Regions from separate parts of the Sporosarcina sp. Y838 genome, predicted to be linked through region 1. Evidence: riboswitches for the same ligand, from Rfam matches in the RefSeq annotation. Region 1 holds a riboswitch; each other region holds the start of a gene.
What was found. Region 1 has a riboswitch for S-adenosylmethionine ahead of cysC (adenylyl-sulfate kinase). Riboswitches for the same ligand answer to the same signal wherever they lie in the genome.

Region 1 (5,495 bases):
TCGCATTGCTTAGTGCCTCTCGAAGTGGAACAACTTTCCTCATATGGCAACAACGGTCTGGTTGTCTTTCCCATAGTTTTTCTCCATGCGCATCAGCCTGTTCTTCAACCGTTAAGGCTGGCTTTTTCATTTCTATATCGAGCTGTGGATAACGCGTTTTGATGTCATCGATGAGAGTATACGTTTCTTGAAAATGAAGCCCTGTATCCAAAAACACCACTTTTGCAGTTGGTTTTGTTTTCGAAATCAAATCAAGCATCACAATTCCTTCTACACCAAAGCTACATGCATAGACAAGATCAGCATCATATTCGTCATAAGCCCATCTCAAAACATTTAAAGCACCCTTTGATTCGTCGTCAATGTTAAACGTTTCAATAGGCTTAAACCATGTGTCATACGTCAGTTTCACCATAGAAACTTCTCCCCTCATAAAATTAATGATCTAACTTCTCTTTTTAAGACGAAGTTAACCATTCAATGGTTAAAGCCATCTATTGTTCATATGTTCGGAATTTTACGTTCAATTAGAATTCCCGTTCTATTTATGATTGAAATTAACAATATCTTTATTATTCCTATGTGTCAAGTCGGTTTAAAGGTATTCTATTCCTACAACTCCAAGAAGTTACATGTCTATTGGTTTTTTCAGATATATTTATTTTCGTTTAAATAATTTACGATGACTTTAACGGATTCTTCAACGCTTAGCTTATTTGTATCAATGGTGATTTCTGGGTCAACAGGTACGTCATAAGGAGCATCGATTCCTGTGAAATTTTTCAACTCTCCCAATCTGGCTTTCTTGTAGAGTCCCTTTGTATCGCGTTCTTCACATGTTTCTAAACTAGCCTTCACGTAAACCTCGATAAATTCATTTGGTTCGACGAGGTCACGCACTGTATCCCGATCTTCCTTGTATGGAGAAATGAACGCTGTTAACGTGAACAATCCTGCATCAATCATTAGTTTTGAGACTTCACCGATTCTACGAATATTTTCCGTGCGGTCATCTGGACTAAACCCTAAATTCTTATTTAAACCATGCCGGACATTATCCCCATCCAACCGATAGGTATGAATACCTTTTTTATGTAACGCTGTTTCTAACGCTACTGAAATCGTCGACTTTCCTGATCCTGAAAGTCCTGTAAACCATAGAATTGCACTTTTATGCCCCTTAGCTTCTTGGCGATTGTCTTTTGTTACCTCTGATTCGTGCCAAACGATATTTGTAGATTCTGTCATTATTTTCTCCCCCATTTTCTCTATTTAGTTTACAAAAAAAGACAACTTTTAAACCGATACAAATAATCGATTAAAAGATGCCTTTAGTTGTCTAATTAGCATGTATTCTATTACGTGGAAAATAAAAAACCACTTCTTAATAGTGCAAGAAGAGGTTAATTAATCGAACAAAAAATTTCTCTTCTTATCTTCTAAACTTTCGTTTAATGGAATTGGCACAGTACTAAACAGTCTGTTGCCGAGGTTTCATTGGGCCAGTCCCTCAACCTCTCTAGATAAGATATGAACTATTAAGTTGAGACCAATATTACATTATGAAAAAGACATTGTCAATGACTTATCAGATAATAAATTAAAGTCTATTGGTTTAATTGGTTTTAAATATCCTTCTTGTGTCGATAACAAAAAAGCTATCTATTTTTCATTTAAAGTTCTCAAAGAATACACGTATGACATCAGCCCCACCTATAAAGGTACCTAATGTACCTCCTAGGTTTGTGAGGACGACAACTAATAAGACTCGTGTTACCCTATTTGCCCAAAAACCTTTAATCGAAAATACATCTTCAGATAATCTTTCGAAATCGCCAACGCTTGGTCTACGGAAAAATGCCTGAACAATTCCGGATACCCACCCCGCTGCAATCAAAGGATGTAGGGTTGTTATTGGAGCCGAAACAAAGGCAGCCAAAATGGCTAGTGGATGTCCCAGTGCCGCAGCCGCACCAATTGCCGAAAGACTACCCGTCCACAATATCCAACTTAGCGCTTGGTCAAAACCCGCGGAAGGATTTGAAATAAAAGTATATGCAATTATAGAAAGAAGGAGCACTGGAATTGCCCACCCAATAATTTTAGGTAGTTTTGATTTGACGGGCGTTTGCGATAATGCTTGTAAATCATGCTCATTATGAATTTCCTTGGTAATCCCTGGAATATGTGCCGCCCCTAAAACAGCCACTACTTTTTTCCCCGGTGCATCTTTAATTTTCTGTGCTAAATACTGATCACGTTCATCAATTAAAGGCTCCTTTAGTTTCGGAAAAGTTTCTGTGAAATCGTTTAATACCGCATTTAAAGTGTCCTTTGATTTCATTTTTTCTAGGTCTTCTTCTGAAATGCTTTCTTTGCTGAATATACTATATACGACCGACGTGAGAAGTTGGCTTTTCCCCATAAAACCGATATTACCCCAAATTCTGGAGAACGTTATTTGAATATTACGATCGGCGAGCACAAGTTCTGCACCAACTTCATTTGCCGATTCAATCCCCTGAATCATTTCCTGCCCAGGCTTTATATTAAATTGTTTTGCTAAACGGTTTTGAAAGGAGGAAATTGCCAGATTCATTAAAAGTAAAGATGCTTTCTTTTCTTTTATTACCTTAAAAATATCTGTCTCCTTCCACTTGCTTCCTTCCATGATAGATTGATAACGTTGTTCATCCAATTCAATACAAACCGAATCAGGTCTCTCTCTGTCGATTACTTCTTTTACCTGATCTGCACTTTGCTTTGAAACGTGGGCTGTTCCAATAAGAATTAATTCTTTTCCATCTAAATTTATTCTCGTAATATTGTCTTCTTGCATGAACAAACATCCTTTGTAGAACTAATTTCTTATTAGTAACCTCAATCTAGTGATCACCAAAAGACGGTCTAATATTAATAATGAATCAGTTTGAAACAAAATTCAATTATATTTCATTATTAATTAAATATGAGTCATTCCACCAAGGAAAAATCGTTAGATAGAATATGTGAAATCCTTTGGCTAGACTTGCTTTAAAAAATTTTGCGTTCCTTGATCTTTAGGATATAGAATGCTTACTTGGGTTGTTCCTTCATTCACGATATTCTACGTCACAGTTAACACTTCTCCGATCAATTCCGGAACCAAGACAGAAACTTGTTCTTCAATTTGATTTGACGTTATGGTTAATTTTTATCACTTTCTCGTACAACTTCTTTAACCACTCCTTTTAACGTTCCATCTTTATCATTCGTAAATCTGAATAGAAAAAACCTCTTTTCAAAAAAGAAAAGAGGGCTAAGCAATCATCAACTGTTACTCTAATATTTCAAGATTTCACTCTTACTGGATTTAGCACTTTTCAATGACCGTTACCACACTACCCTTTGGCGTTTTCTATAAACTTTATTTTCTTTATAATTCTTTTCTCCTTCTTTTCCCATACCTAAATAATGTTCACGTACTTCTTCGTTTGATAATAGGTAGTTTGCATCGCCTTGCATTACAACCCGCCCACTTTCCATAATATAGCCATAGTCAGAAATTGACAGTGCAACATTGGCATTTTGCTCAACAACTAATATAGATGTGCCCTCTTCTTGATTGATTTGTTTAATATTTCGAAAAATCTCTTTAACGAGCAGCGGTGCAATCCCTAATGAAGGTTCATCCAGTAATAATAGCTTTGGTTTTGCCATAATGCCTCTGCCAATTGCGAGCATTTGCTGCTCCCCACCAGACAGGAATCCCGCTTTTTGGTTTTGTAGAGCTTTAAGTTTTGCGAAATAAGTGTAAATCTTTTCTATATCAGACTTGATATTAGAACGATCCTTCCGTGTATAAGCTCCAGCCATTAAATTTTCCTCAACAGTTAGATCTTTAAAGACACGTCTTCCCTCCATGCATAGGAATATTCCCTTTCTAACAATTACGTCAGGTGTGATATCGTTTATTTTTTCACCTTCAAATTGGATAGTTCCATCAGTTATCTGTCCTTCATCACCGGAAAGCAAACCTGAAATCGCTTTTAAAGTTGTCGACTTACCTGCTCCGTTGCTGCCCAGTAAGGCAATTATATTACCTTCAGGAACATGAAGTGACATCCCTTTCAATGCAAGAATATTTTTCGAATAGACTGCTTCAATATTTTTGACATGGAGCATTTAATTCCTCCTTCCACCAAAGAAAACAAAAAGGTAAGCATATCAATATCAAGTACTCTTCCCATTCTTGTTTCTGGATGCGCTGGTTTAGTATGGGTTGTCCATTTTAATTAATCGTTGTAGCTAAAGTAATCAGTCAACGGTTCCCATTGTCCGTCTTTTACGATACCAAGACGTGTCTGCTCAGTACCCATATGACTTTCTGCACTAAAACTGACCGGAGCACCCAATCCACCGAGGTCTAAATCCTTAATAGATTCAATACCTGTACGGATCTCCTCCCCTGTAAGATCACCATCTGGATGTACTTTTGCAGCCTCTTCAATCCCAGCTACTAATATTTTCGCAGTCGTCCATCCTTGAATGAACTTCTGGTTAATATCCTCAAGCGTCTTGCCTTCAGCTTCCAAATACTCTTTCACATCAGCCATACCTGGTAGGTCTTCATAAGGCAGTGCATGCGATAGGATTCCGATATATCCTTCAGCAATTTCTTCACCTACAATAGCTATAACGCCTTCACCAGAAGCCCAGTTTAAACCGATGAATTGTGTTTCAATATCAAGTGTTTTAGCATCTCTTAAGATTGTTGCTGTTGCTCCCCATGTTTCCTGAATAATTGCATAGTCAGGATTTTTCTTTTTCATATTTAATAATTGGGATTGAGCCTCTGTTGCTTGAACGTCAACTATTTGCTCATCAACAATTTCAATACCAATTTCGGCAGCATAGGCTTTAATATCTTCAATTGGTGACCGTCCGAACGCTGTGTCATTATATAATAACGCTACTGTCGGATCAGATCCTTTATGATTCTCTTGTATCCATTTCAATACAGAACGGCCTTGATCCGAGTACGATGCAGCTACCAGGAAATTATATGGACTTTCGCCAAGATCTTTCAAGCTCTCGGAGTATGAAGCAGAGAAGAACGGGAGTTTATCATTTGCTACTTGCTGACGCAACGCTTCCGTATCACCAGTCCCCCAACCGAGTACGGCTGAAACTTTTTCTTTATCTCGGAGTGCCTGATATATTTTTTGCGCTTCCGGAATAGCATAAGCATAATCTTTTCCGTTCAGTTCAATATTCAACCCTTCAACTCCGCCTTTATTCTTTAGATGTTTGAAATATGCTTGTTCTCCCTCGGCGTAAGGTGTCCCAACATCACCAGTTGCTCCTGTAATATCGTATAGTCCACCAATTACAACCGTTCGTTCTCCATCTGCAGCTTTTTCGCTCGCGTCTCCCTCTTTTTCAGCACATGCACCAAGAATTAATACCAACATGATACCGATTAAAGAAACGATAAATTTACTTTTTCTGTTTTT
Region 2 (5,495 bases), on a different contig from region 1:
TCCGATTTACTTGGAAAAAGTTCAAGAAATCTGTAATCGCCACGGTGTCCTTCTAATCATTGATGAGGTTATCTGTGGATTCGGACGAACCGGGAAAGCATTTGGCCATCAGCACTTTAACGTAAAGCCGGACATCATTACGATGGCGAAAGGGCTGACAAGCGCCTACTTACCGTTATCAGTTACAGCTGTGCGAAAAGATATTTACGAAAAGTTTGACACAGGTGAAGAGAATAGCCACTTCCGTCATATCAATACTTTTGGAGGGAATCCTGCAGCTTGTGCCGTGGCATTGAAGAATCTCGAAATTATTGAGAACGAAAGCCTTATTGCACGATCTGCCGAGCTTGGTGAACGTCTTCAAAAAGAGTTGGCAAGCCTAAAGCAGCACACGTTTGTTGGTGATATCCGCGGCCTCGGCTTCCTCTTAGGAATTGAACTAGTTGAAGACAAGATAACGAAAGAACCTGCTTCCAATGCACGTGTCGCCAAAATTATCGGGGAATGCAAGGCAAATGGACTTATTATCGGAAGAAATGGAGATACGGTAGCTGGTTTTAATAATATTTTAGCACTCAGTCCGCCATTGTCCTGCACTGACGAAGATGTAGATTTCATTATTGCTGTTGTAAAGAAAGTGTTTAAAGAAAACGAATGATACAAATGGGTAGAGGTGTGTATTCGCCTCTGTTTCCTAATTGTTGGAAAATCCTTAGTTTTTAGATGTTTTCTTTTTAAAAACTGTAGAAACCTGTTTCTCGCTACGGTTTTTCATCCGACGGAAGTTCTCGATATGTTTCCAAATTGCGATGCCGAATAATAATACTGCCGCTATAATGGGCCCGTATCCTTCTGCCCAAACTGCCATCGCGATGAGCGTCACGTACAGCATCAGCACGCCAAACACGAGAAAGTCTGTTACTAGCGCCACGATGACAAATAATGCAAAACCAACGAGTCCAACCTTCCAGTCGATGGCGAGCAGCACGCCAATAATCGTGGCGGTTCCTTTGCCGCCGTTGAACTTCATATAAAACGGGAAGTTGTGCCCAATCACGGTTGCAGTACCCGCGAGGAATAATAGTAAAGCTACAATTTCTCCTGGAAGTCCTGCATTCTCTGCGAAATATCTCACAAATAGGACAGCTACTGCACCTTTACCGATATCGATTGCAGCAACCAGTGCGCCGAATTTTTTCCCGAGAACGATTGTGGCATTCGAAGCACCGGCATTTTTCACCCCGGTTTCTTTTAGGTTAACGCCCGAAATTATCTGTGCGACAACCGATCCATGTAAGCAACCGATGGCATATCCCGAAACTAGTACACTTGTAATCCATAACCACATAACCATTCCTCCAAAACATTGGTAAATTAATTGTAACATTAGAGGTAAACGCAAGGTTCAGAAAAATTATTTAATAATCTCTTGACTTTGTCTCGCGCTATCTACTATACTATGTCACAAGATGGAAAACTGAATGATACAAACTCTTATCAAGAGCGGCGGAGGGAATAGGCCCTGCGATGCCCGGCAACCGACAAGCGACCAGCTTGTAAAGGTGCTACTTCCTACAGATCGGTTCGATGGATCTGAAAGATAAGGGGAGGAAAAAGCGAAAGCGTAACCCTCTTCTTAAGCGAAGGGGGTTATTTTTTATTTCCAAAATACCCCAGCGTCTCCGCAGATCACAATCAATTCCATCTAAAAAACTTTGGAGGTAATGACTTTGACAAAACTTAAACCCGAAACACTTCTTCTACATGGTGGACAAAAACCCGATCCTGTAACAGGTTCTCGTGCAGTTCCAATTCATAGAACTTCATCATTCGTATTTCGTGATACAGAACATGCTCAAAAATTGTTTGGACTGCAAGAAGCAGGCAACATCTATACGCGTATTACAAATCCAACCGTTGCTGTTTTTGAAGAACGTATTGCACTTCTTGAAGGAGGAACGGCGGCAGTTGCGTTATCTTCAGGAATGGCGGCTATTGCATTTTCAATCTTAAATGTCGCAGGCGCAGGTGATGAAATTGTCGCGGCAAGCAATTTGTATGGTGGTACGTATAATTTATTTGCCAATACGCTTCCGCGTTACGGCATCAATGTAAAATTTGTCGATGTAACGGATCCTGAAAACTTCCGCGCAGCGATTACAGATAAAACAAAAGCTTTATTTGCAGAAACAATTGGTAATCCAAGTTTACATGTGCTTGATATTGAAGCGGTTGCGGACATTGCACATGAAAACGGTCTACCACTTCTTATAGACAGTACATTTGCATCTCCATACGGTTCAAATCCAATCGAATTTGGTGCAGATGTCGTGATCCACTCTGCAACGAAATGGATTGGCGGACATGGTACAACAATCGGTGGAGTTGCTGTTGATGCGGGTACGTTTGATTGGACACAAGGACGGTTCCCAGGCTTTACTGAGCCGGATGAATCTTACCATGGCCTTCGTTATGGAATTGACACTGCAGGCGCGGCGTTTGCCACTAAGCTACGTGTGCAATTGTTGCGAGACTTTGGACCTTGCCTGGATCCGGATAGTGCCTTTAACTTCTTACAAGGACTTGAAACATTGCATCTGCGTGTGACAAGACATAATGAAAATGCTATCAAAGTGGCAGAATTCTTGAAACAGCATCCATCTGTTGAATGGGTAACGTATACTGGGAACGAAGATCACCCATCATATGACCTTGCGAAAAAGTACTTGAAAAACGGCTTCGGCTCCATTATCGTTTTCGGTATCAAAGGCGGGCGTGAGGCTGGTCGAAACGTAATTGACAACGTTAAAATCTGGTCGCACGTAGCTAACGTTGGCGATGCAAAATCCTTGATCATCCATCCTGCTTCAACGACGCACCAGCAGCTTGGCCCTGAAGATTTGAAAAAGTCAGGCGTTACCGAGGAACTAATTAGACTATCGGTCGGTCTTGAATCAGCAGAAGACATTATTGCAGATTTAGCGCAGGCTATTGAAGCAGCAGTAGCTGTAACAGTATAATTTTTGGAAGAAGGATGGCTATGACAATCCTCTTAGTTTGTTACGCCCTATAGCCATTTAAGAGAATTTGAAAAATGGGGACTTGTTATTAAGCAGTCCATGGAGGTGGCGAAATGCCGTCAATCAAGGTTGCTCTACTCGGCTTCGGCACTGTAGGTGAAGGGATTTACAGAATTTTGAATGAAAGAAAGAATGAGATTAAGCAACAAACAGGCTGTGAAATCGATATAGTTGCCATCCTTGTTCGCGATATAGCGAAAGTACGTCTAGCAACACCCGGGATAAAAGTGACGGGAGACATCCAGGACATACTGATGAACCCGGACATTGATTTCATCTTTGAGGCAATTGTTGGTGAGGAACCTGCTTATACGTATCTTTCAGATGCAATCGAAAAGGGCAAAAACATTATAACGGCAAATAAGAAAATGTTCGCGACACATGGTCCGGCATTATTGAAGCATGCGGAATTCCGGGGCGTTCAGGTCGGTTATGAAGCAACTACAGCGGGTGGAGTACCAATTATCCGTACAGTGAAAAACTTGTTACCTGCTGATCGAGTACGACGAATCAGAGGGATTTTAAATGGAACCTCAAATTTCATTTTGACAAAGATGCGGGAAGAGAAAGTTCCATTTGACACTGCACTTTTTGAAGCACAAGAGCTCGGTTATGCAGAAGCAGATCCGACTGACGATGTTAGTGGTAAAGATGCTTTTCGAAAACTGATGATTTTAAGTGCACTGTCATTTGGTACCCAGCCTGATTGGCGTGACATTCCGATAGTTGGAATCGATGGAGTTAAAACTGAAGATGTTGCGGAAGCATTAAAGGGGAAACTTCGTTATCGGCATATCGCGGAGATTTCAATCGATGAAAAGGGTGTCTTGCGAGGAAGTGTGGGTCCGGTACTAATTGGTACTGACAATCCGTTATATGGAGTCGACGGTGTTGATAATGCAATTATTGTTGAAACTGATTATCTAGGGTCCCTTACTCTTGTAGGCCCGGGAGCAGGCATGTATCCGACAGCGAGCGCATTGATCGGAGACTTCTTATATATGGTTGGACAACGTGAAAAGGTTCTTATCAAAAGTTAAGAAAAAGGCGATTCCATCTCAGGAATCGCCTTTCTTAACATTATTTCAAATTCATCAACTTTAATTCAGCTTTTAACGCTTTGAGCAACGCGACAACCATTAGCAGCATGACGAAAGAAAATGGCAGCGCAGCAATGATAATCGTATTTTGCAGTGCGGTGAGGCCGTTGACAGAAAGCAAAATCAGCGCAATTGTCGACTGGATAACACCCCAAATGAGCTTCACATTATTCGGCGGAGTCAACGAACCATTCGTTGATTGCATGCCAAGGACAAATGTCGCTGAATCCGCTGAGGTAACGAAGAAAGATACAATCAACAAAATTGCGAAGACTGATATGATGAACGACATAGGCATAACATTGAACATTTCAAAGATAGTTAGTTCTGTACTAGAAGCCGTCAAGTCGACAAGTCCTTTTTTCTGGATATCAATCGCTGTCGTACCAAATGCTGAGAACCAGAATGTAACCAGTAATGTAGGTGCAGCAAGCACGCCAATCATGAACTCCCTAATTGTTCGGCCTTTTGAAACGCGGGCGATGAACATACTGACAAACGGTGCCCAAGAAATCCACCATGCCCAGTAGAATATTGTCCAATCATCAAGCCATTTCCGGTCGGTAGAGTCCAATGGAGCTGTACCGAAACTCATTTGGATAAGGTTTGCAAAGTAACCGCCAAACGAATCAGTGAACATATTAAAAATGAGTAATGTTGGTCCGAGAACGACGATAAATCCAAGCAGTGCAAGGGTAAGAACAAGGTTTGTATTCGACAAGTATTTGATGCCCTTACTTAATCCAGACCATGCGGATGCAACGAACAGAACCGTTATGAATGCGATGATGACAAACTGTGAAAAGATATTAATTTCAATATCAAATAAATAGTTTAGGCCTGCATTAATTTGAACAGCGCCGAAGCCGAGTGATGTAGCGACACCGAATGCTGTTGCGAAAACGGCGAGTACATCGACGAGAGTACCCCATGGTCCAACCATTTTTTTACCGAATATCGGCTTCAATGTTGCTGAAATTAATCCCGGCTCCCCTTTACGGAACTGGAAGAAGGCTAACGATAGCGCAATGATCCCGTACATGGCCCATATATGAATCCCCCAGTGGAAGAAAGACTGACGTAAGGATTCTTTGAAAGCTTCATCCGTATTTGGATCTTCCGAGGCTGGACTGATAGCAAAGTGTGATAATGGTTCAGCGGCACCGTAAAAGACAAGGCCGATTCCCATTCCGGCGGAAAACAGCATGGCAATCCAAGTGACTGTAGAGAACTGCGGGCGATCCGTGTCTTTTCCAAGCCGTATTTTACCGAATGGACTAACGATGAAAAAGAAACTGAGCGCTAACATGAATGA
Region 3 (5,495 bases), on a different contig from region 1:
CATTAGCAGATCCACATTTCTGGACGATGCAAGGTTCAGTTCGAGTCGCGCAAATGTGTAATGACTGGGGATTGACGTGGGGCTCGCACTCAAATAACCATTTCGATATCTCTCTTGCAATGTTCACACATGTTGCAGCAGCTGCACCTGGAAAAATCACGGCGATTGATACGCATTGGATTTGGCAAGATGGTCAACATTTAACGAAGGAACCGCTTCAAATTAAAAATGGGAAAATTGAAGTTCCCTCTGCGCCTGGCTTAGGTGTTGAAATTGATATGGAACAGATTGAAAAGGCGAATAAACTCTATATCGATCAAAAACTTGGAGCTCGTGATGATTCTATAGGTATGCAGTATTTAATTCCAGAATGGCAATTCGATAATAAACGACCTTGCTTAGTAAGGTGATTTCAAATCGACAGAGTTTTACTATATAAAAAAATGTAGGATAGACCAGCGGAAAACGTTGGTCTCTATTCTCGTTTGAGGGGGATAAACATGCATTTTATTGACGAGCAAGAAATTAGAAGTCTTATCTCGATGAAAGAGATAATCGATACTATCGAAGACTATTATGTGAATGACGGGGAGAAGAAATCATTTGTTCCAGAACGATTATTCATCAATGATGCCGAGAACTCGGCTCTATTGATGCCTTCCTTTTACGAAGATTATTACGGGGCGAAGCTGATTGGTATTGCTCCAGGCAATGCTGCAATCGGTGAAGCAACGTTGAGGGGTATCTTCCTGTTGAATGAAAGGAAGACGATGAAACCACTTGTGATCATGGATGCACGAACGATAACTGCTATGCGGACTGGTGCTGTAAGTGGATTGGGTATGAAATACTTGGCATCCAATGAAACGGAGACCATTGGTATTATAGGTACTGGCGATCAAGGGTGGAGTCATTTGCAGGCGGCTTGTGCTGTAAGGTTAGTACAGAGGGTTTTAGTGTATAATCGTAGTAAGGAAAGACTCGATAACTTTATAGAGAAAGCGAAGAAGGAATTTCCAACTATTCGATTTGATAGTTCAGATCCTGCGACCATTGTAAAAGAGGCGCAAATTATTATTACAACGACAACATCAACAAGTCCGGTTATTCCTTACGATGCGCAAATTGATTTAACTGGAAAGCATTTCGCAGGTTCAGGTGCATTCAAATCATTCATGCAAGAGATTCCCGACTCAATTATCAAAGAAGCAGATCATCTATTTGTAGATACGCACGCAGCGTTTTCCGAATGCGGTGAAATGATTAACGCAAGAAAGTTTGGCCATAGCGAAGAGACAATCCCTGAACTGGGGACCTTGGTTCAACAAGGTGAAAATGAAGAGACGAAGCAAAAAGTAACCGTTTTTAAATCGGTAGGTGTATCTATTTTTGACATCCTAACAGCAAAACTAATCTACGAGAGATATCAAAGTCGGGTTGAAGTATAAAGTGTACTTGAAAACCTGAGAAAAGGAGGGATGAAATGAAAGAATATAAAGTGGACAATGTCCGTAGAAGCACCCTCTCGCAACAGGTGTTAGAACAAATTGTTCAGCTATTAATGAGCGGACAGCTAAACCCGGGTGATAAATTGCCATCGGAAATGAATTTGATGGAACAATTTGATGTTAGCCGACCTGTTCTGCGGGAAGCGCTTAGTTCTTTGGAGACCTTGGAAATCATTACAAGAAGGCCGCGCGGAGGTACGTTTGTAAATGATAGGGTCGGAAGTAATCCGTTTAAGGTAATGCTCGCCTTATCTATTAACAATGTTCCTGCAATCATCGAAGCGCGCATGGCGTTAGAGTTGGGGCTCGTTACGATTGCTGCCGAAAAGATATCGGATGAGCAACTTGAAAAGATCAAAGAAACAATTGATAGTATTCAAGAAAATACAGATAGTAATTATGGTCGTTTGGATAAGGAATTCCACAGATTGATTGCACAAAGCGCCGATAATCCAGTTGTCGAAGGAATGATAGATTCACTGCTCATCACGCACGAGAAAACAGATAGCTTAATCACCTATCGAGAGCCTGATATTACGATTGAGCATCACTTAGCAATCTATGAAGCGTTGAAAAAAAGGGATCCTTTTGAGTCATTCAAGCAGATGTATACACATTTAAGTTATGTGAGAAAGAAAATAATGGCAGACTATGAGGGGAAACAGTAGCTAGGAAAAGTTGTACACCCTAGCTTTTTTGTTTGCCTAACTTGTCTAAGGAAAAAGACATAATTAAAATCTTTTGTATATTCTGTATTGACATTCTATTTAAAGGCCTGTATTGTACTGGTTAACAACTAAATACGTAACTTTCTTATCCAGAGAGGTGTAGGGACTGGCCCGATGATACCTCAGCAACAGACTTTTTAAGTACTGTGCTAATTCCAGAAGCGTAAGTGTAATGCTTACTGCTTGGAGATGAGAAGAGCAAATAGCGAATTCGCCAAAACCTCTTCTATAAATTTAGAAGGGGTTTTTTGTTCTTTCTGGAGACCAAAGTTACCTTCAAAAAATGAAGGGAGAATTATTATGTTTTTGAAAAATTCATCAATTAAATTGAGTTATCAACAAACTTAGATAAAGTGCCCTCAAAAGACTCAGTCGTTTTTAACATCGTTCCGAAGCCAGAAAAAGCATCCGGATTTCCAGTCCGCTCATACGCGCGACTGCCGAAAGAGAAGGGAAATAACCCGCTCATACGCGGTACTGTCGTTAGAAAATAAATAAAGCCCGCTCATACGCGGAACTGTCGTAAGAAAAGGAAAATAACCCGCTCATACGCGATACTGCCGTAAGAAAAGAAAAAAGAGCCCGCTCATACGCGATACTGCCGAAAGAATAGAAAAAGAGTTCGCCCATTCGCGTCCTGTTCGGATAAAATCAAAATCCACTAAAAAACAGAAAGAAGGAATTTACTATGACAAATCAAGCGACAACACTAACGAAAGCACCATTCAGAGCGGACCACGTTGGAAGTTTACTACGACCGGATAACTTGCATAAAGCGCGCAAAGACTTTAAAGAAGGCACAGTTACTGCACAACAATTACGAGAAGTAGAAACACAGGAAATTAAACGGGTGGTTGATAAGCAAATTGAAGTTGGTTTGGAACTTGTAACAGATGGTGAATTTAGACGTACATGGTGGCATTTGGACTTCTTGGAGCATTTGAATGGAATTGAAGGATATGTGCCTGAGAAAGGTTACACATTTGACGGGATTGAAACTGAAAAATACGACGTTCGAAACACGGGTAAGATTTCATTTAACCCTAATCATCCATTCATTCAAGACTTTGTTGAATTCAATGAAATCGTTGGCGGACGTGCCGTTGCGAAACAAACAATCCCGAGCCCAAATCAACTCTTTAATATTGGAATCCGTGATGAAACGATTTACCCTGACATTGAAGAATTTGCAAACGATGTTATTCAAGCATACAAAGATGCTTTGAAAGCATTTTACGAAGCCGGTGTACGTTACTTGCAGTTGGATGATGTCTATATTGCCGGGCTATCTGCACCAAATATCCCGTTCAGTGACGGAGCTTATTCAAGAGAACAATTAATCGACTTGGCACTACGCGTCATTAATGGTGTGCTGGAAGATAAACCGGAAGATTTAGTCGTAACAACACACTTATGTCGTGGGAACTACCAATCGACGTGGGCATTTGAAGGAAGCTACGCACTGATTGCGCCAACGCTCCTTGCAAAAGAAAAAGTAGATGGCTTCTTCTTGGAATATGATGATGAACGTTCAGGAGACTTTAAACCATTGGATCATGTTCCAAATGGTGGAGCAAAAGTCGTGCTTGGTGTTGTTACATCGAAAAATGGACAAGTAGAAGACAAAGATGCGGTTATCGCGCGCATTCAAGAAGCGGCGCAATACGTGCCACTCGAACAGCTATGCTTGAGCCCGCAATGCGGATTTGCTTCAACGCATCACGGCAACAAATTGACAGAAGAACAGCAATGGGAGAAATTGAAATTCATTGTAGACGTAGCGAAGGAAGTCTGGAACTAAATTAAGTAAACCTGAACAAAGCTCATTTGCTTTGTTCAGGTTTTTTTTCATTCCACAGTAAATGGTACAGAAACAGATAACTCGTACAACGGCTCACCAAGCGGTAAAAATGTTTTCACAAGACGGTATTCGCCTGGAATCAGTGTCGCGCCGAGCGCGTCGACCGAAAAGTCTGGCGTGCTTTACTGCCGGCTGACAATACATTTCCATAGTCTTTGGAGGACGGATCCTTTAAGAACACAGCATCTGAATACTTAATGATAAATCAATGACCATCTTTATTTTTCTATATGTCAAAACTCACCCAATTGATAGTCGGATGAACTGGTATTTTGTACGACTGTCTTGATAATAGATGGTGATCCCAGGAAAGCATCTTCTTCAAGCGTAAGTGATAACCCTTCTTCGGATGCATGCATCTCTTGGTCAGGAACTGGGTAAGACAATGTAGAAATGGTAGATTCATTTCCGCAGGCGGTGAGAAGAGATATAAGGATAAGTACAATTGTTAGTTGTTTTTTCATAAAAGGGTACACCTCCACTTCTATCAAATCCCTTTGATTGTGGATAAACATTGATTGAAATCAAGTACTTGGTTGTGGATAAGTTGTAATAGTGAAAAAATACTATTTATGCACATGTGGATAGTTTATTACGTGAGAATGAAACTTCCCCCTCAGATTTCCGTATAACAAAGAAATGGGTGGTTTTGGTGAGAACAGATCTACGTGAACGGCAATTGGAACTGGCAATGAGACGGACGCAACGCAATCGGATCAAACGGCGGTTGGAAGGGGCTGAGTTGCAATTACCAGAAGCAATTGGAATGCGTGATAAATTCCACAAACAGCTGACAAAAGAACAACAGGATGTTGTGAAACTCGGAAAGTTTTCTTTCATGAATAAGATTAGTGAGTGGACGGGCACATGGGATGAAAAAATGGACAAGGAAATTTCAGAAGCTGCTGAGGCTGAATTGCAATACAATGAGGCTGAAAAAGTAGTGATAGATTTAGAGGCGGAAGCCAAACAACTGCGTGAAGACATGAAAAATCCAACTTTCTCTTATATAGATGAAGACTGGGCAGATTTTATGAAGGAAAAGGAGACATGGATTCGGCACAATGATTCCGTTGCACACAGTACACTGCAAAAAATTGCAGATGACCGGGTAAGGGTGCGTTCGCTGTGCCGCGAAATCAACGAAGCAAGCGACGCTGGTCAAAAAGCTAGCCTTGCACTTGATGCAGCACTGGATAAGCTTGGATCGGCGGAAGGTATGTCGGTTTGGGACACGTTTCTTGGCGGCGGTTTGATTGTATCAGCGCTCAAGTATTCCGAAATTAACAGTTCCGACGACCTCGTCCACCGCGCGCAACGTGCACTTCGCCATTATGAAACAGAATTGATGGACGTTCAGAATGCTGCGACTGAATCATTCATAGTAAATAAAAAGGA
Region 4 (5,495 bases), on a different contig from region 1:
ATTGTCTTTGAACAATATCGTGAAAGTCAAGAGGCCTCCGGTTGTCCGGTCAGCTTCACTTCTTATTTTCAGTTTTCAGTACTGGGAACCGTTTTTTCTCAGTTCGATCGATTTGAACGATTTGTCCTTCATGGATGGTAATGTGTACCTCTCCAAAATCCAAACCTTTCAGCGCCTGCGTAATCGCATCGATTTTAACTACATCATTCACTTTCAAAACCATTGCGCATCCTCCTTTTTTTCTGAGTGACGGTCACAACGTCTAATCTGATGATTGGCAATCAATTACGCCTCGGCGTAATTGCGTCCAGATTTTGAATCGAGCTTGCTCGATTAACTCCTTTCAAAATCTGTGACATCCGCCGGAGGCTTTATCAGGGAGGAATTGAACTTCATTCCTCCTCGTTCAGCGGGCGGTTGGACACCCATTGAACAGGATAACAAAACCACATTCATCTCCCACCTATAGAGGTGAGAGTCTTCTGCTGAAAAAAGATAAAAAAGCGGCCTCTTGTGAACTAAGAGGTCGCCGCAACACGTAGTTTGTAGGCAAAACCTCTCATCTGTCAGATGACGAACGACATCTGCTGGAATTGGCACCGTTTGAATGAATTCAATGGTTGCTGAGGCGTCAAAGGGCCAGTCCCTCTGCCTCTCTTTATAAGAGTTTTGTTTATGTAATTGATATTCATAATAATCCATCTATTCCGATGTGTCAACTATACTTTAAAACTATTTACTTTTTAAGTGACGCCTCTACCAATTTCCCATTCCAATTCTCGCGAATGAAGGGCGCTCTTCCCGACTCTTCTTTGAAGACTTTATATTTTTCTGGGTTCTTTTGATAATAGTCTTGATGATAGTCCTCGGCAGGATAAAAGATTGTGGCTTGAACGATTTCAGTAACAATTGGTTTTTCAAAGCGACCACTTTGGATTAACGCCTCTTTTGAGCGTTCCGCAACTTGTCGCTGTTCCTCATGATGGTAAATAATCGCCGTGCGGTAAGAAGTTCCACGACTGCCAAACTGACCATCTGCATCCGTCGGGTCAATTTGCTGCCAATAGAGGTCTACTAGTTTTTCATATGAAAAGACAGTCGGATCGTATGTGATTTGAACCGCTTCCGTATGTCCCGTAACCCCCGCACGCACTTCCTCGTACGTCGGATTTTCAGTGACGCCTCCAATATAACCGGAAACTACTTTTTCAATACCGGGTTGCGTATCAAACGGCTGCACCATACACCAAAAACACCCACCCGCAAATGTTGCCAATTCAATTTTTTTCTGAGTCATCATAATCCCCCTCTTCGTTATAATAAACGCCCCTGCCATATAAAAACGACCCCTTCCTAAAAGAAGAGGTCGCCGCATAACAAATATCGCGTGCAAAACCTCTCATCTGTCAGATTCATAATAAATCTGTTGAAATTGGCACCGTTTGAACACTGTTCAATGGTTGCCGAGGCTTCACAGGGTCAATCCCTCCGCCTCTCTTTATAAGAGTTTTAGCTATGTAATTGATATTCATACTAGTCTATCCATTTAGATAAGTCAATGTCTGAAAATATAATTTTGTGATTTTTTACTATATTGAGTAAGATATACGATGTTTGAATGTTTTATTGGTTGTGAGGAAAGAACTAGATCCGTTCAGTTTCGATAATGCTTTTAAGTTGGTGAGTAAGTGAGTGAAATAGGTGCTCTTGGCACTTTCGGATTACAGAAAATTATCCGATTTAAATTTGGTAGGGTTTCTTTGTTACTTCTTAACGGTTTTTCTGGATAGCGTTTTGTGTGACTTAGTGACTGTCGGTGCGTCGGTTTTGTGGGGTGTGGATATCGGCGGTTGGAAACCATATTTGGGCGGTCCCCACATGATTCAGAGATGGGCGTGTGTAGGAATATAATCCGTCGGCTACCAAAACGGCTGCCTTGGAAATACTCATCTCTCTGGGGGCACTTGAATCGAATGTTTTGTTAAATATTCCTTTTTAAAGTTGGGATAGTGAGATTTCCACAAGGTATGCACGAAATACAAAAAGGGCAGCGCGGCTATTGGCAATAGGAATAATAAGAACCAATATGGACTTTCTGTAATTCCTAGGATTGCGCCGCCTATGATTCCAAACAGAATATAAAGAATAGAACCATAACAAAGGCTTGCGTAGACAAGCAAAAAAACGATATTCATATAAACTAATACATACATGGTCATCTTATTCCTTTTACCTTCTACCTGTTGACTTAACTTCCAGTTCGCCTTGATTTCCGAAGCGGACTGTTTCAATACTTCTCTTATATTTATCATTATTTTTTTCATTTATTCGAGACCTCCATTACTTCTCCGCATACAAAAGCTGTAGCACTTTTCTTATTTCTCCAATTCGTATGTTGCGTTATCAATTTTCATGATTTTATTTTCCTGGGTCAACAATTTAAGAACTTTTTCCCCTTCTGGTGTTAGTGGTAGGGTAAATGGGATCGCATGGTTTGGCTGAATAACACCTGCATATCGCTCAGGTAGGAGTATCTCTTCACGATTGAATATATATTCTACTGTTCCTTCCGTCTCCACGCCCAACGTGTATTCTAACGTAATATCTTTGATTCCCTTTTCTAACCGGTTAATGCCTAAGAATAACATGACACTCCCACCAGCCTTTGTTTTTACAAGGTCAAGTGCGTGAATACTAAAGTCGTCCGCAACGCCAATAGTTGGATTAGCTTCTACAAGACCCGACAATTCTTGATATACCCCATCTTCCAATGTGACACCATTTTCCTCGTCTACTTTTAATACTTGCAACGAAAGCGCTTGTGGCTCTTTATTCTTTTTCACGTTTTCTTCATCCGTTGTCTTCTGTTGCTTGTCATCGGAGGCATTGCACCCCATTAATAGTATTGCGACGAATAAAATTCCAAGTAACTTCTTCATTTTCAAACTCCCCAATCTTGAATTAACAGTACTGTCGACTATGTATATATTTACTATAAAAACAGAGTTCCATATTGCAGATACGCATTTGTATCTCCAACCTTCCTATCATTTAGCTACTGATTCGGTTCTATGGGCGGTTGCAATCGATATTTGGGCGGTACACCGCGTACTTCGAGCGGTCGCACGCGATTTATGGGCGGTACACTGTGAGCTTCAATTACTTTTCGTTGTATAAGCTACCTTGTTCATTAAAATTAAAGCTTTTACACTATCTTTTTCCATCTAGCAATCCCAATTTATTTTAAATGCCCAATTGCCAGTTGGTTAACTGAATATATGTAATCCGTCAATCTACCACTTACTGCCTTCTTTATAAAACAACATCAAACGGTTATTTTGTATCTAATTTCTGATGGAATGATTGACTTTGTATTCAGCGTTTGCGACATATCGAAAATATCATTTTCCGAAAACTCGGGAATCATATCTTCACTTCCTACTTTCACTTTTTTAAGATTCGTCTTGTCTTTCATTCAGTGGTAAACCAAACTCTGGATAAACCTGCTTTACACTATCTATATTTTTAACAATATAAAAATACCTATGGATATAAACAGAGAAATAGGCAGTGATAATCGATAGTAGAGAAATTAGAACTACGATAATAAGCATTATTGTAGATTCACCGTAGACAGTTGATAAGATAATCTGACCTATTACATATCCCATTCCTGCAACTGAAATCCAGCGGACATTGATGTTCTTTTTTTGTTGTAATTCATGATACGTTCCCGTATAAAGCGCTTTTACATTTAGCCAGTTAACGATCAAAAGTAAACCGACAAGTAGAAACAGTCCTATAATAAAAGGTGCTTTTCCCTCCACTCCAACATGGTAATACAGCAATTTCTGCACTGATAAAAAATAGACATACGTATTAACGACCCCATATACACCAAAAAAGAGATAATAGGACTTCTCAAATTTGTATGGGGCGAATAAATAAAGCAATGCCCAAATTTGTAGGATTACTACCGGTACAATTGCCGCCATAAAGTAAGTGAATGAAAATGGCACACCTAAAATTGGAATCATACCAATTACATATAATAATATTAAGAAAAATGCGATGACGTTTGATCTATTTTCTTTAGGTGTTTGGAATTTCAAATAAGATAACGCAATCTTATCAATTTTTTTCTTTTCGATTTTAGGTTCTCTCCTATCCTTTAAACCAAGAAACATTATCGTCAATGTTTCTTACAACTTTTTTGATAGCATCTGTTTCTCCGTCGTTATGCCGCGTGACACCGACCTGGGAAGAAATAACTTATCCTTTCTTATCTTATAAAAAAAGTATTTTTGCTGATTCACTATAAAGGAGTGATAAGGCAAGTTGGACGATTACATATCCCATTGAACAACTAAAAGCGTTACAATCCTGAAAATATCATTTTCCGTGAATTTAGGAATCATACCTTCACTTCTTTCTTCTCTTGATTTTCTTATTTACTTTATTTATGCTTCTTTCGCTTTTTCACTGGCAGGTTCCTTTGATTTTTCGGTAACCCAAAATGAGGATAAATTTTCTTGAGTGTTTCCTCATTATTGCTTAAAAAAATGTACCTATGAATGGATGTTGAAAAGTAAGCGGTTAATACAGAAGTAAGGGAATATAAAAATATGATAATAATCATCTTTATTGATTCACTAAAAATAAACGTCATTATCATTTGTGCCAATATATAACCAATTCCGGAAGCAGTAACAATCCAGGATGCATTTCCTGCTTCTTTAATTTGTAATTTATAATAAGTACCACTATGTAAAGCTTTATAATTTATCCAATTCATGATTAATAAAAGACTAAGGAAAAGTACAATCCCGAAGATGAATGGGTACTTACTTGAAACTTGGAGATGTAAATAGAGGAACTTTTGAATGACTAGAAATAAGACATACGTATTAACAATACCGTAAATTCCAAAAAACAAGTAATAAGATAATTCAAAACCGTATGGATCCACAATGTAAATAATCGCCCATATATGCAACAAGGCAGTCGGGATTATTGCTGCCATTAAAAATTCATAAGAGAATGGTTCAGCCAGTAAGGGGAAAATCCCAAAAAAATCTAGGAACAAAAGGAAAAATGTGATGATATTTCTCCGGTTTTCTTTAGGTGTTAGTAAATTTAAATAAGACATGGTAATTTTATCTACCTCTGTTTGACTACTCATTTTCTCCATCTCCTAAAACATCATTTAAAGCAAGATGAAACGTTATCAATCAATCCTTTCGTTCCTTTCTTTATTGCATCCCCAACCGAATCCCTTTCCCCGTCATTATCCACATCCATTATTTTTAATTCACTTAATAAATACGTGCTAACTACTCAGGCGACTAAACCTACGTCGGCACCAACTACAACCCCCAAAGGACCACCTAACGTACCAACATACACTCCCACCTGAACTCCGGCCCATGCAGAAGCTGCAATCGAGGCTCCCGCAACAGCAACGTCTCCAGTCACATTAGCAGCAGACGGAATAA

Region 2: linked by a shared signal. The riboswitch ahead of AC1TO4_RS15240 (O-acetylhomoserine aminocarboxypropyltransferase/cysteine synthase family protein) and the one ahead of cysC (adenylyl-sulfate kinase) in region 1 are both predicted to bind S-adenosylmethionine.
Region 3: linked by a shared signal. The riboswitch ahead of AC1TO4_RS08015 (5-methyltetrahydropteroyltriglutamate--homocysteine S-methyltransferase) and the one ahead of cysC (adenylyl-sulfate kinase) in region 1 are both predicted to bind S-adenosylmethionine.
Region 4: linked by a shared signal. The riboswitch ahead of msrA (peptide-methionine (S)-S-oxide reductase MsrA) and the one ahead of cysC (adenylyl-sulfate kinase) in region 1 are both predicted to bind S-adenosylmethionine.

The regions. Positions count from the first base shown of each region.
Region 1 covers NZ_JBXCJD010000006.1:15,562-21,056, forward strand. The annotation lists gene AC1TO4_RS09905 (phosphoadenylyl-sulfate reductase) at 1-415, opposite strand, end outside; gene cysC (adenylyl-sulfate kinase) at 649-1,248, opposite strand; SAM riboswitch class I at 1,430-1,530, opposite strand; gene AC1TO4_RS09915 (TraB/GumN family protein) at 1,670-2,839, opposite strand; gene AC1TO4_RS09920 (ABC transporter ATP-binding protein) at 3,373-4,164, opposite strand; gene AC1TO4_RS09925 (ABC transporter substrate-binding protein) at 4,275-5,495, opposite strand, start outside.
Region 2 covers NZ_JBXCJD010000015.1:28,133-33,627, forward strand. The annotation lists gene AC1TO4_RS15230 (aminotransferase) at 1-658, shown strand, start outside; gene AC1TO4_RS15235 (glycerol-3-phosphate acyltransferase) at 713-1,348, opposite strand; SAM riboswitch class I at 1,492-1,607, shown strand; gene AC1TO4_RS15240 (O-acetylhomoserine aminocarboxypropyltransferase/cysteine synthase family protein) at 1,731-3,020, shown strand; gene AC1TO4_RS15245 (homoserine dehydrogenase) at 3,134-4,120, shown strand; gene AC1TO4_RS15250 (BCCT family transporter) at 4,161-5,495, opposite strand, start outside.
Region 3 covers NZ_JBXCJD010000004.1:290,096-295,590, reverse strand. The annotation lists gene gudD (glucarate dehydratase) at 1-410, shown strand, start outside; gene AC1TO4_RS08025 (ornithine cyclodeaminase family protein) at 501-1,448, shown strand; gene AC1TO4_RS08020 (FadR/GntR family transcriptional regulator) at 1,484-2,176, shown strand; SAM riboswitch class I at 2,319-2,432, shown strand; gene AC1TO4_RS08015 (5-methyltetrahydropteroyltriglutamate--homocysteine S-methyltransferase) at 2,925-4,037, shown strand; gene AC1TO4_RS08010 (hypothetical protein) at 4,331-4,561, opposite strand; gene AC1TO4_RS08005 (hypothetical protein) at 4,750-5,495, shown strand, end outside.
Region 4 covers NZ_JBXCJD010000002.1:136,291-141,785, forward strand. The annotation lists gene AC1TO4_RS03420 (YezD family protein) at 56-223, opposite strand; SAM riboswitch class I at 557-667, opposite strand; gene msrA (peptide-methionine (S)-S-oxide reductase MsrA) at 737-1,297, opposite strand; SAM riboswitch class I at 1,397-1,507, opposite strand; gene AC1TO4_RS03430 (hypothetical protein) at 1,947-2,324, opposite strand; gene AC1TO4_RS03435 (hypothetical protein) at 2,376-2,939, opposite strand; gene AC1TO4_RS03440 (hypothetical protein) at 2,980-3,177, shown strand; gene AC1TO4_RS03445 (hypothetical protein) at 3,453-4,196, opposite strand; gene AC1TO4_RS03450 (hypothetical protein) at 4,457-5,182, opposite strand; gene AC1TO4_RS03455 (hypothetical protein) at 5,338-5,495, opposite strand, start outside.